Linked DNA regions of Arthrobacter sp. ERGS1:01. The protein of the gene in region 1 interacts with the protein of each later gene in a pairwise test. Links are inferred from orthologs where the notes say so. Each region holds a gene or a part of one and is shown on either strand. Other genes may lie near its edges.

Evidence for each region. The genes of interacting proteins can lie anywhere in the genome.
Region 2: the proteins of AL755_RS18570 (region 1) and rlmB interact in binary tests that used the Escherichia coli proteins (3 or more experiments, as listed by UniProt). The link is inferred for Arthrobacter sp. ERGS1:01 from one-to-one orthologs.

Annotation. Positions count from the first base shown.
Region 1 is NZ_CP012479.1:3,230,218-3,238,369, forward strand. What follows is about bases 3,951-6,842. They hold AL755_RS18570 (NAD(P)H-hydrate epimerase), read right to left. Parts: upstream 6,216-6,842; coding sequence 4,686-6,215; downstream 3,951-4,685. Other genes in these bases: glgX (glycogen debranching protein GlgX), read right to left, coding at 3,951-4,671; AL755_RS18575 (holo-ACP synthase), read right to left, coding at 6,218-6,565; glmS (glutamine--fructose-6-phosphate transaminase (isomerizing)), read right to left, coding at 6,760-6,842. Also shown: AL755_RS18550 (endonuclease domain-containing protein), read left to right, coding at 1-25; AL755_RS18555 (inositol-3-phosphate synthase), read right to left, coding at 145-1,224; mgrA (L-glyceraldehyde 3-phosphate reductase), read right to left, coding at 1,481-2,518; more of glgX, read right to left, coding at 2,566-3,950; more of glmS, read right to left, coding at 6,843-8,152. UniProt on the Escherichia coli protein: Bifunctional enzyme that catalyzes the epimerization of the S- and R-forms of NAD(P)HX and the dehydration of the S-form of NAD(P)HX at the expense of ADP, which is converted to AMP.
Region 2 is NZ_CP012477.1:587,995-593,436, forward strand. Bases 1-2,812 are described here. They hold rlmB (23S rRNA (guanosine(2251)-2'-O)-methyltransferase RlmB), read left to right. Parts: upstream 1-811; coding sequence 812-1,813; downstream 1,814-2,812. Other genes in these bases: cysS (cysteine--tRNA ligase), read left to right, coding at 1-528; glgX (glycogen debranching protein GlgX), read left to right, coding at 1,815-2,812. Outside these bases: more of glgX, read left to right, coding at 2,813-3,968; glgP (alpha-glucan family phosphorylase), read right to left, coding at 4,290-5,442. UniProt on the Escherichia coli protein: Specifically methylates the ribose of guanosine 2251 in 23S rRNA.

The DNA.
Region 1 (8,152 bases):
GGCCGGTTTCGCTGACAGCAAATGAGCCCGGAAGAAAATGCCATTAAAGCAGAACGCTCCCCCACATAGTGGGAGAGCGTTCTGGATTAATCGACCAAAGGTGATACCGCGTTCAAGGAAAACGCACCAAAGGTGATACGGCGTCTAGATATCGCCGCGGATGAAGGCCTCAACCTTTTCGTGCGCAATGTCGTCCGCGTACTGCTCCGGCGGGGACTTCATGAAGTAGCTGGAGGCGGAGAGGATGGGTCCGCCGATGCCGCGGTCCAGGGCGATCTTCGCTGCACGGATGGCGTCGATGATGACACCGGCCGAGTTGGGCGAGTCCCATACCTCGAGCTTGTATTCCAGGGACACGGGGGCGTCGCCGAAGTTGCGGCCTTCGAGGCGGACGAAGGCCCACTTGCGGTCGTCGAGCCAGGCGACGTAGTCGGACGGACCGATGTGGACGTCGTCCTCGCTGAGCACGGCCGAGGTGTTGGAGGTGACGGCCTGGGTCTTGGAGATCTTCTTGGACTCGAGGCGCTCGCGCTCCAGCATGTTCTTGAAGTCCATGTTGCCGCCAACGTTGAGCTGGTAGGTGCGGTCCAGGACCACGCCGCGGTCTTCGAACAACTTCGCCATGACGCGGTGCGTGATGGTGGCGCCAATCTGGCTCTTGATGTCGTCGCCCACGATCGGAACACCGGCAGCGGTGAACTTGTCGGCCCATTCCTTGGTGCCGGCAATGAACACGGGCAGGGCGTTGACGAAGGCAACGCCGGCGTCGATGGCGCACTGCGCGTAGAACTTGGCGGCGGCGTCGGAGCCCACCGGAAGATAGCAGACCATGACGTCGACCTTGGCGGCCTTCAGCGTGGCAACAATGTCCGCCGGCTCTTCATCGGATTCCACGATGGTCTCGCGGTAGTACTTGCCCAGGCCGTCAAGGGTGTGTCCGCGGAGCACCGGAACGTCAAGGTTCGGCACATCGGCGAGCTTGATGGTGTTGTTCTCGCTGGCGCCAATGGCGTCGGAGAGATCCAGGCCCACCTTCTTGCTGTCGACGTCGAACGCGGCCACGAACTGCACGTCGTTGACGTGGTACTGGCCAAACTCGACATGCATCAGGCCCGGCACCTTAACGGTCGGGTCGGCGTTTCGGTAGTACTGGACACCCTGCACCAGTGACGAGGCACAGTTTCCCACACCGACAATGGCAACCCGAATAGGATGATTGGACACGGAACTCCTTCTAAAACTTACGCAAGGGTCCGGCTCTCACTTTTTCTCGGTGATGGGTCGACGCACGCCTTCACATTTTGCATAAAGACGCGGCGCACGGCTATTCGACCGGACCTGACGCCCCAACGGCGCCCTTAACCATTCTAGACAACTACCCCTGCCCCGATTTTGTTCCCCCAGGCAAGGATTGTCACTCACATTACATTTATCGCCCACGCTCGGGGCGTGGTGGGCAATGTCCTTGGTGCTGTGCTTGTTACTTTTGCGCCCACCGGTTGATGTCGGATTCGACGGCGAACTGGTCAATGGCGGTCAGCTCGGCCTCGGTGAAGGCCAGGTTGTTGATGGCGGCCACATTGTTTTCGAGCTGGCGGACGCTGGAGGCGCCGACGAGCGCCGACGTTACGGGGCTGCCCTTGACCTGGTCGCGGAGGATCCAGGCGATGGCCATCTGGGCCAGCGACTGGCCGCGGCTGGCGGCGATGTCGTTCAGCGACCGCACGCGCGCCATCTTGTCCTCGGTGAGGTCGTGTTCGTGCAGGAAGTGTTCCTTGGCGGCGCGGGAATCGGCCGGCACGCCGTTGAGGTACCTGTCCGTGAGCATGCCCTGCGCCAGCGGCGAGAACGCGATGGAACCGGCTCCGACGGCGTCGAGCGCCTCGTACAGGTTCGGCTCGCCGTTTTCGGTCCAGCGGTTCAGCATGGAGTAGGACGGCTGGTGGATGAGCAGCGGCGTGCCCATTTCCTTCAGGATCCGGGCCGCTTCCAGCGTCTGGGCGGGCGTGTAGGAGGAGATGCCGGCGTACAGGGCACGGCCGGATCGCACGGCGGTGTCCAGGGCGCCCATGGTTTCCTCCATGGGGGTTTCCGGGTCGGGACGGTGGCTGTAGAAGATGTCCACGTAGTCCAGGCCCATCCGGTTCAGCGACTGGTCCAGGCTGGCCAGCAGGTATTTGCGGGAGCCCCACTCACCGTAGGGGCCCGGCCACATGTCGTAGCCGGCCTTCGTGGAGATGATCAGCTCGTCGCGGTACGCGGCGAAGTCGTCCTTCAGGTGGCGGCCAAAGTTGGTCTCGGCGCTGCCGGCGGGCGGGCCGTAGTTGTTGGCCAGGTCGAAGTGGGTGACGCCCAGGTCAAAGGCGCGGCGCAGGATGGCGCGCTGGGTCTCGAACGGCATGTCGTCGCCGAAGTTGTGCCACAGGCCCAGGGAGACGGCGGGCAGTTTCAGCCCACTGCGCCCAACCCGGCGGTACGGCATGGTTTCATAGCGGTTTTCCGCGGCGTGAAAAGTCATACCTCTCATCTTGCCACCGAACGGGGGCAATTCCGGCCACGGTGACGTCAGCTGCGCTCCGGCGCCCGCAGGACCAGCATGGATCGCGCCGCCACGGAGACCCGTGCACCCGCCGTGAACGCGTCGGCGCTGATCCCGTCCGTGTGGATTTCCACCACCCAGTGGTTGGCGTAGTCCTCCGCGGGCAGGGTGAAGTCCACGGCGTCGTCACCGGCGTTGAACAGCATCAGGAAGCAGTCGTCCACCACCACCTTGCCGCGGTCGTCGCAGTCCGGGATGCCGCCGCCGTTGAGGAACGCGCCAATGCTGCGGCCAAATCCGCTGTCCCAGTCGGCGGCCGTCATGGCTGCGGCATCCGGGCGCAGCCACACGATGTCCGGCAGTGCGCCGTCGTCCCCGCGCTCCACGGGCCGGCCGTCAAAGAAGCGACGACGCCGGAACACCGGGTGCGCTGCCCGCAACCGGCCCAGCCGGGCAACGAAGTCGGTCAGGCCGGCGTCGGCGGATTCCCAGTTCACCCAGCTCAACGCGGAGTCCTGGGCGTAGGCGTTGTTGTTGCCGTTCTGGCTGCGCCCCAGCTCATCCCCGTGCAGGATCATCGGCACGCCCTGGGCGAGCAGCAAGGTGGCCAGGAAGTTCCGTTGCGCCCGGGCCCGCAGCGTCAGGATGGCGGGGTCGTCGGTGGGGCCCTCCGCACCAAAGTTGCAGGAGCGGTTGTTGGATTCGCCGTCCCGGTTGTCTTCGCCGTTGGCCTCATTGTGCTTGGACTCGTAGCTGACCAGGTCCGCCAGCGTGAAGCCGTCGTGCGCGGTGATGAAGTTGATGGATGCCACGGGGCGCCGCCCGGAATGCTCGTAAAGGTCGGATGAGCCGGTCAGCCGGGACGCGAACTCGCCCAGTGTGGCCGGCTCGCCGCGCCAAAAGTCCCGCACGGTGTCCCGGAACTTGCCGTTCCATTCACTCCACAGGGCCGGGAAGTTGCCCACCTGGTAGCCGCCGGGCCCCAGGTCCCATGGTTCGGCGATGAGCTTCACGCGGGACACCACGGGGTCCTGCTGCACCATTTCAAAGAACGACGACAACTTGTCCACGTCATAGAATTCGCGGGCCAGCGTGGCGGCCAGGTCAAAGCGGAAGCCGTCCACGTGCATCTCGGTGACCCAGTAGCGCAGCGAGTCCATGATCAGCTGCAGCGAGTGCGGCTGCCGGACGTTGAACGAGTTCCCGGTGCCCGTGTAGTCCAGGTAGTGTTCCGGATCGCCGTCCATGAGCCGGTAGTAGGCGTCGTTGTCGATGCCGCGGAAGGACAGGGTGGGGCCCAGGTGGTTGCCCTCGGCGGTGTGGTTGTAGACCACGTCCAGGATCACCTCCAGGCCGTTGCGGTGCAGCTCCTTGACCATGTCCTTGAATTCGCGCACCTGTTGGCCGGGGTCGGACGTGGACGCGTACTCGTTGTGCGGGGCGAAAAAGCCGATCGTGTTGTAGCCCCAATAGTTGCGCAGCCCCTTGGCGGTGAGCGCGTCATCCTGGACGAACTGGTGCACAGGCATGAGTTCGACGGCGGTCACGCCCAGGTTCTTCAGGTGGGCCGTGACCGAGGGGTGGGCCAATCCGGCGTAGCTGCCGCGCTGGTGCTCGGGAACGTCGGGGTGGAGCGCGGTAAGCCCCTTCACGTGGGCCTCGTAGATGACGCTGTGGTGGTACGGGACGTCCGGGGCGGCGTCGCCCTCCCAGTCGTAGGCGGCGTCCACCACCACGGAACGGTACGTGTGCGCGGCGGAGTCGTCGTCGTTGCGGGTCAGCGGCTCGCCAAAGGTGTACCCGTACACGGGCTGGCCCCAGCTGACTGATCCGGCGACGGCCTTCGCGTAGGGATCGAGCAGCAGCTTGTTCGCGTTGAAGCGTAGGCCCTTGGCCGGGTTCCAGGGTCCGTCCACCCGGTAGCCGTAGTGCTGGCCGGGTTTCACGCCGGGAAGGTAGCCGTGCCACACAAAACCGTCCACCTCGGTCAGCTCGACCCGGGTTTCGGTACCGTCCGCGTCGAAGAGGCACAGCTGCACGGCCTGGGCGCCGTCGCTGAACAACGCGAAGTTGGTGCCGTTCCCGTCGGCGTGGGCACCGAGCGGGTGTGATCTTCCGGGCCACAATTCCACAAAAACTCCTTGGGTCAGCGCGTGAGTGCGGCCCAGGCGGCCGGGATGCGCGCCGCCAGCATTCCCGCGTTCAGGGGTGCGTGTGGGTCCTCGTGCGCCAGTCTGCCATGAAGTGCCGCCGCGAGTGCGGCCACCACGGCCAATTCGTCCGGATCGTCGCGGCCGGCGTTCATGGCCAGCAGGGCCCCCAGGATTCCCGCCAGGGTGTCGCCGCTGCCGGCGGTGGCCAGGCGCGGCGTGCCGTCCGCCTGGGTGAAGGTGCTCCCGTCCGGCGCCGCGACCACGGTGGTGGGCCCCTTGAGCAGCACCACGGCGCCGGTGAGCCGCGCGGCAGCCCGGGCTGCGGCCAGCGGCGCGGCCTCGATCGCTGCGCGGGGCGTGGTGACCCCGTGGCGGGCCAACAGGGTGGACAGCTCACCGGCGTGCGGGGTGAGCACCAGGTGGGCATTGCTTCCACTGCTGCCAACCGCCAGCAACGCCAGTGCGCCGGCGTCCACGACGGTGGGGAGGCCCGATGCCATGGCCTCCCGCGCCCTGCGCGCCTGGCCGTCGTCGCCGTCGATCCCGGGCCCGGCCAGCCACGCCTGGACCCGGACGTCGGAGGGTGCGTCGGCGGAGCACACGGCTTCAGGGTTGCGGAGGTGGATGGCCGCCTGCACGGCCGGTTCCCCCAGATATCTGACCATGCCCGGTCCACAGGCCGACGCCGCCGCCACGGCCAGCAGCGCTGCGCCCGGATACTGCGCCGAACCGGCCACGATCCCGGCCACGCCCCGCGTGTATTTCTGGTCGTCCACGGATGGGCTCGGCAGCAGGGTCGCGAGATCGGCACTTTCAAGCCGGACGACGTCGGGCTCGGGCAGGAAGGCTTCCACGCCAATGTCCACGAGCACCACCTCGCCGCACAGCTGCTCGGCCGGGGCGCACACGAGTCCGGTCTTCACGGCGCCAAAGGTCACCGTGACGTCAGCGGCCAGCACGGGAGGGTGGACCTCGCCCGAGTCGGGATCGATGCCGCTGGGAAGGTCGCACGCCACGACGGCGGGGCCGTGCCCGCCCGCCGCTATCTGGCACAGTTGCGCCACAATGCTGGCGGAAGGCTCCCGCAGCCCGCCACGCCCGCCGGTGCCCAGCAGTCCGTCCACCACGACGTCGGCGGCCCTGGCTTCGGCAAGGAACGCCGCGGCGTGCCCCGCCGCATCGGGGGCGGCGTCGGCCAGGAGCCGTTCGATCCGGCCGCCGGCGTTCTCAAACGCGAGCAGCGCATCGGGATGGGTGCGGTCGCTGGTGAGCAGCGCCGTCGTGCGGGCACCGCGCCGAGCCAGGTAGGCCCCGGCATACAGGGCGTCGCCGCCGTTGTTGCCCGAACCGGCAAGGACCACCACGCGCGCGCCATAGACGGGGCGGCCCCGCCCCCGGAGGACACCCAGGATGCCCATGGCCAGCCCGTGGGCAGCCCGCTGCATGAGCGCAGGGCCGTGACCGGCGTCCAGGAGCGGCTGTTCGGCGGCCCGGACGGCGGCCGCCGTGTAGGCGTGGAGCACCGTCAGCTCTCGGCGATCACCATGGCCGTGGAAATGCCGCCGTCGTGGCTCATGGACAGGTGCCAGTGCTTGATGCCCTTGGCCTTCGCGACCGCTGCCACGGTGCCCGTGACATTGATGGTGGGGCCGTGCTCGTCCAGGCCGATCCAGCAGTCCTGCCAGTTCATCCCGGCCGGGGCGCCGAGGGCCTTGGCGACCGATTCCTTGGCGGCAAAGCGGGCGGCGAGGGATTGGGTGTTCAGGCCGCGTTCGGCCGGCACGAACAGCCTGTCGCGCAGCCCCGGGGTGCGCTCCAGCTGGCGGCCAAAGCGTTCAATGTCAACAACGTCCACACCAATGCCAATAATCATGACCCCACCTTATTCCCCCGTTGCTCCCACGGCTCGCAAGCTCACCGCGGGACCCGCAATTGTGGCCCCGCCCGACCCGCCCAAGCGCACGAACCGTCCACAACGAAAAAGGACGGCGCTTGCGGTTAAAGCCGGCGGTAGACCGCCGGCTTTAACCGCAAGCGCCGTCCGATGTGTCGGCCGGGCCGTTCCTGCTACTCGACGGTGACGGACTTGGCCAGGTTGCGCGGCTGGTCGACGTCGTAGCCCTTGGCCGTTGCGAGTTCGCAGGCGAAGATCTGCAGCGGCACGGTGGTGAGCAGCGGTGCCAGCAACGTGGTGGTCTCGGGAATGTAGAAGACGTGCTCGGCGTGCTCGCGCACGGACTCATCGCCTTCCTCGGCAATGACGATCGTCTTGGCGCCGCGAGCCCGGACTTCCTGGATGTTGGAGACAACCTTGGAGTGCAGGGAATCGCGTCCGCGCGGGGACGGCACCACCACGATGACGGGCTGGCCTTCCTCGATCAGGGCGATCGGCCCGTGCTTGAGCTCGCCGGCGGCAAAGCCCTCGGCGTGGATGTAGGCGAGCTCCTTGAGCTTCAGGGCGCCCTCCATGGCCACGGGGTAGCCCACGTGGCGGCCCAGGAACAGCACGGTGCGGGTGTCCGACATGCTGCGCGCCAGTTCCTTGATCTGGTCAGCGTTGGCCAGGATCTGCGCAATCTTGGCCGGCGTCTTGGCCAGGTCGGCCAGGATGTCCTTGATCTGGCCCTGGAACAGGTTCCCGCGCAACTGTGCCAAATACAGGCCCAGCAGGTAGGCGGCGGTGATCTGCGCCAGGAACGCCTTGGTGGAGGCCACGGCGATTTCCGGTCCGGCGTGCGTGTACAGCACGGCGTCGGACTCGCGCGGAATCGTGGAGCCGTTGGTGTTGCAGATGGAGACGGTCTTGGCGCCCTGTTCGCGGGCGTAGCGGACGGCCATGAGCGTGTCCATGGTTTCACCGGACTGGGAGATGGAGACGATCAGCGTCTTGTCGTCGACGATCGGGTCCCGGTAGCGGAACTCGTGGGAAAGCTCGACCTCGGTGGGGATGCGGCACCAGTGCTCAATGGCGTACTTGGCAACCTGGCCGGCGTAGGCGGACGTGCCGCACGCGAGCACGATGATCTTGTTGATGGTCTTGAGCACCGACGGGTCGACGCGAAGCTCGTCCAGGGTGAGGTTGCCGTCGATGTCCGAGCGGCCCAGCAGCGTCTGCGCCACGGCCTCGGGCTGGTCGTTGATTTCCTTTTCCATGAAGGACGGGTAGCCGTCCTTCTCCGCGGCGGCGGCGTCCCAGTCGACCAGGTATTCCTTGCCCTCGGCGGGTTCACCGTAGAAATCGGTGATGTCCACGGAGTTGGCGGTAATGGTGACCACCTGGTTTTGGCCCAGCTCCACGGCGCGGCGGGTGTAGTCGATGAAGCCGGAGACGTCCGAGCCCAGGAAGTTCTCGCCGTCGCCCAGCCCCACCACGAGGGGCGAGTTGCGGCGGGCGGCCACGACGACGCCGGGCTGCTCGGCGTGTGCGGCCAGGAGCGTGAAGGCGCCCTCGAGCTGCTGG
Region 2 (5,442 bases), on another replicon or contig:
GCCCACTACCGCTCGGTGCTGGACTACCGGCCCGGCTCGCTCACGGAGGCCGCGGCCGCCGTCGAACGCATCGAAACGTTCGTGCGCGCCGCCCTGGCCTATGTGTATCCGGACGGCGCGTTCGGATACATGAGGAACCTTTCGCTGCCGGCGGCGTTCCGCGACGCCATGGACGACGACCTGAACATCCCCGCGGCCCTGGCCGTGCTGCACGAAACCGTCCGCGCGGGCAACACCGCGCTGGCCGCCAAGGACCGCGACGGCGCCGAGGCCGCGTTCCTGGCGGCCGTGTCCATGACGGACGCCCTGGGCATCAATCCGCTGGATGCACAGTGGTTCGAGTCGGCCGGTTCGGAGTCCATGGTCAACGCGCTCGACGTCCTCGTCAAGGCCCAGCTGGCCGCCCGCGCGAAGGCCCGGGCGGAGAAGAATTGGCCGGAATCGGACGCCATCCGCGACGTCCTCGCGGCGGCCGGCATCGAAATTGCCGACTCCGCCAACGGCTCCACCTGGTCCATCAAGCGCTAGCCCCGACGCGGTATCACCTTTGGTCCCCTTTTAGCGGACGCGGTATCACTTTTGGCGGTGATTTCGGGAACGCGGTATCACCGTGGCACCCAACGGCCCCACGTGAGACTGCGCACGTTTGTCCCCCGATATCCACAAATTTGCATGCAGGCCGTAAACTGATAGCTATGGGTTTGCACTTTCCCGTTATCTCGTGTGCCTAAAATGCGTTCACGAGCAGGTATGTTTGACGACTTCGGAGCCGCTGAAACGCGGGCGCCGCACCAATCTTAAGGGTTTTACCATGGCCACCAATAGTTCACGCCCCGGCGCAGTACGCAAGCTCAAGAAGGGCCCCAGCGTCGGTACCGGTGGTCATGGTCGGAAGGCGCTCGAAGGCAAGGGCCCCACGCCGAAGGCGTCGGAACGCACCTACCACAAGGCGTTCAAGAACAAGGAGCTGGCCGAACGCTCCGCAGCCAAGCACGGCGACGCACCCCGCGGCGCCACCCGCCGCCCCAGCGGTCCCAAGGGCCGTGCCACCGAAGAGCTCGTCACGGGCCGCAACTCCGTGGTCGAGGCACTGCGCGCCGGCATCCCCGCGAAGGTCCTCTACGTGGCCGTCCGCGTTGACATGGACGAGCGCGTCCGCGAATCCATCAAGCTGGCCGCCGAACGCGGCATCCCGCTGCTCGAGGCACAGAAGCCCGAGCTGGACCGCCTGACCGAGGACGCCATCCACCAGGGCCTGGTCCTGCAGATCCCGCCGTACGAGTACGAGGACGCCGTGGACATGGCCTCCGAGGTCATGGCCAAGTGGAAGAAGGGGCACATCGCCAACGCCCCGCTGATCGTCGCCCTGGACGGAATCACCGACACCCGCAACCTTGGCGCCATCATCCGCAGCGTTTCGGCCTTCTCCGGCCAGATCGTGGTCATTCCCGAACGCCGCAGCGCCGGCGTGACGGCCGCGGCCTGGAAGACCAGCGCCGGTGCCGCCGTGCGCGTCCCCGTGGCCAAGGCCCCCAACCTGAACCGTGCCATCGGCGCGTTCCAGAAGATGGGCTACTTTGTGCTGGGGCTCGACGGCGACGGCGACGTTTCGCTGCCCGACATCAGCGTGGCCACGGACCCGATCTGTCTCGTGGTCGGCTCCGAAGGCAAGGGCCTCTCCCGCCTGGTGCGGGAGAACTGCGACCAGATCGTCTCCATCCCGATCAACTCGGACATGGAGTCCCTGAACGCCTCCATGGCCGTCGGCATCAGCCTGTACGAGATCTCAAAACAGCGCGCAACCCAGGCGTAATATGCCGGTGACAGCAGTAGAAACCGTGGGCACCCTCGGGACGGCATTGTCGCGCCGTTTCCCGCTGGGTGTCAGCGTCCGCCCCGGGGAAACCGTCGCGGACACCGTCAACGTGGCCGTTTACTCGCCCACCTCCGCCCGGGTGGTGGTGTGCCACCAGCGCCCCGGCGGGGACTGGAAGGCCATGGTGCTGCCGGACGTGACCGACGGCGTCCATCACGGACTCGTGGCGGACATGCCGGTGGGCAGCCGCTACGGTTTCTACGTTGGCGCCCGCGACGGCGCCACCGACATCACGGAACTGGACCCGGAAACGGTGCAGCTGCTGCTGGACCCGTACGGGCGCTACATCGACGAACAGACCGCCGCCGACGGCACGGTGCGGTTCGCCTCCGTGCGCATGCAGTCGGGCTTTGACTGGGGCACCGTGACCCGGCCCAACACCCCGTGGCGCAACACGGTGTTCTACGAGGCCCACGTGCGCGGCCAAACCATGCTGCACCCGGACATCCCCGAGGAAATCCGCGGCACCTACGCCGGCATGGCCCACCCCGTCATGATCAAGCACCTGCAGGATCTGGGCGTGACCGCCGTCGAACTGCTGCCCATCCACTTCCACATCGACGAACCCCACCTGCACGGCACCGGCATGCGCAACTATTGGGGCTACAACTCGCTGGGATTCTTCGCCCCGCAGGTGGACTACGCCAGCGAGGCTGCGCGGGCCCGCGGCCCGGAGGCTGTCCAGGACGAGCTCAAGGGCATGATCAAGCTGCTGCACATGGCCGGGATCGAAGTGATCCTGGACGTGGTGTACAACCACACCGCCGAGGGCGGCCCGGGCGGGCGCACCCTGAGCTGGCGCGGCCTGGCCGAGGAACAGTATTACCGCATGAAGGACGGCCACTATGTGGACACCACGGGCTGCGGCAATTCACTGAACTTCGGCAACCCCCACGTCATCAAGATGGCCATGGATTCGCTGCGGTACTGGGTGGAGGAATTCCACATCGACGGCTTCCGTTTCGACCTGGCCGTGAGCCTTGGCCGCAACGGCGTGCACGAGTTCACCAGCCAGCACCCGTTCCTGCTGGCCGCGGCCACCGACGGCGTGCTGGCGTCCACCAAGCTCATTTCCGAGCCCTGGGACATTGGTTTTGGCGGCTGGCAGACGGGGCGCTTCCCCACGGGCTGGGCCGACTGGAACGATTCCTTCCGGGACCAGGTGCGCGAGGTCTGGCTGACGGACCGGGCCGCCAACATGGCCGGCGAGGCTCGCGGCAGCCTGGCCAAATTTGGCGACGCCCTGGGCGGATCGGCCGGGCTCTTTGCCGAGTCCGGGCGCAGCCCCATGGCCTCGGTCAACCTCATCACGGCCCACGACGGCTTCACCCTGGCGGACCTCACGGCGTACAACGTCAAGCACAATGAGGACAACCAGGAAGGCAACCGCGACGGCCACGGCGACAACCGCAGCTGGAACCACGGCGTCGAAGGCATTTCCAACAACTTCGGGATCCTGAACCAGCGCGCCAGGACCGCCCGAAACATGATGGCGACCATGCTGCTGGCCCTGGGTGTGCCGCTCATTACGGCCGGCGACGAGCTGGGTCGCAGCCAGGGCGGCAACAACAACGTCTACTGCCAGGACAATGAAATCGCGTGGCTTGACTGGTCCATGGACGACGACGCCAAAACCATGCTCGCGGCCACCCGCCGGCTGGTGCAGATCCGCAAGGACTTCCTGGCCGAACAGCCCAGCAGCTACCCGGCCCGTGGCGGCGAATCGTTCATTCACTGGTTCGGTGCGGACGGCTTGCCCATGACCCCGGAACGGTGGCGAAGCCCGCATGAGCGAGTGCTGACCATGCTTCTGGGTTCCCCCAACGGGCAGGTTGACGGCCTGGCGGTCTTCAACACCGGCATCACCGACGAGGACGTGACGCTGCCGGCCAACCCGCGCTACGTCGATGACCCCACTGTCGAGGCGCGCCCCTACATGCTGCGCATGACCACGGCCGCCGCGGGCATGGACCACGACGGCGATCCCACCTTTAAGCTGTCCCGGACGACGCCGCTGGTCCCGGCCGGTGGGGCCGTCGCCGTCGAGGCCAACACGGTTCAGATCTACCGCAACGACATCACCCCGCGCTAGGTGACCCGGAGTCGTTGAGGGCCCAGATAATCCCCGCGCCCTCCCGTCTTTACCGCGCTGGGCGCGATAAAGACGGGGCCCTCGGGCGCGGGGCCCAACTGTGGTGACCCACACTCGTTGAGGGCCCAGATAATCCCCGCGCCCTCCCTTCTTTACCGCGCTGGGCGCGATAAAGACGGGGCCCTCGCGCGCGGGGGCCCAACTGTGGTGGCCCACACTCGTTGAGAGCCCAGATAATCCTAGGATTATCTGGGCTCTCAACATTGTTGGCGGGGATTATCTGGGCTCTCAACGAGGGGGCGCTCCCCTCAACGGCGGCGCCTATGACGTGGCGATGAGCCCCAACTCGGCCGGGTTGGCCAGGGCGCAGTGCGTCGGCAGGACCTGGACGCCGTAGCCAAAGCTGCCCGAACGGTCAATGACGAGGTCGGCGGCGAACTGGTACCGGCCGTCGCCGAGGCCCGTGGCGGAATCCAGTTCCATGGTCCGGGTGTCGGAGAGCTCGTCGGTGTCACCCACGCGACCGTAGCGGACGCAAACCCGGACATCCTCGGCGTTCAGTCCGGCCAGGTGCACCGTGGCGCGGACCTGGAGCGTCTGGCCAATTTGGGGTTCGTCGGCCAGGCCGTGGGATTCCACATGTTCAATGCGCACCCCGTCCCATTCGGAGCGGACCTTGCCGATCCAGGACGCCAGCTCCCGGGTGCCGGCAAAGTCGCCGGCCCGGGCAAGGCGCCCGGCCTCGGCGGCCGGCTGGTACAGCCTCTGCACGTATTCCTTGACCATCCGCTCGGCGGAGACGGCCGGGCCCAGATGGGAGATGGTGTGCTTGATCATGGAGATCCAGTGTGAGGGCAGGCCGCCGTCGTTGGCCTGCGACGGCCCGGCAGCCCCGGCAAACTCGGCCGCGACGTCGCCGTAGAAGCGCGGCGCCACCTGGTTTTCCAGCAGCTCGTACAACGCGGCGGACTCGATGTCGTCGCGTTCCTCGTCGCTGGTGCCCTGGTTGGCAGTGGGGATCGCCCAGCCGTTTTCGCCGTCGTACAGCTCATCCCACCAGCCGTCCATGACGGACAGGTTCAGTGAGCCGTTGATGGCGGCCTTCATGCCGGAGGTGCCACAGGCCTCCAAGGGGCGCAGCGGGTTGTTCAGCCACACGTCACAGCCGGGGAACAGGGTCCGGGCCATGGCGATGTCGTAGTTGGGCAGGAATACGATCCGGTGGCGCACCTCGGGATCGTCGGTGAACTGCACCAGGTCCTGGATCATCTTCTTGCCGGCGTCGTCCGCCGGGTGCGATTTACCGGCGATGACCAGCTGGATCGGGTGCTCCGGGTGCAGCAGCAGCGCTTTGAGCCGGGCCGGGTCGCGCAGCATCAGGGTGAGCCGCTTGTAGGTGGGGACGCGGCGGGCGAAACCGATGGTCAGCACGTCGGGGTCCAGTGCGGAATCCGTCCAGGCCAGCTGGGCGTCG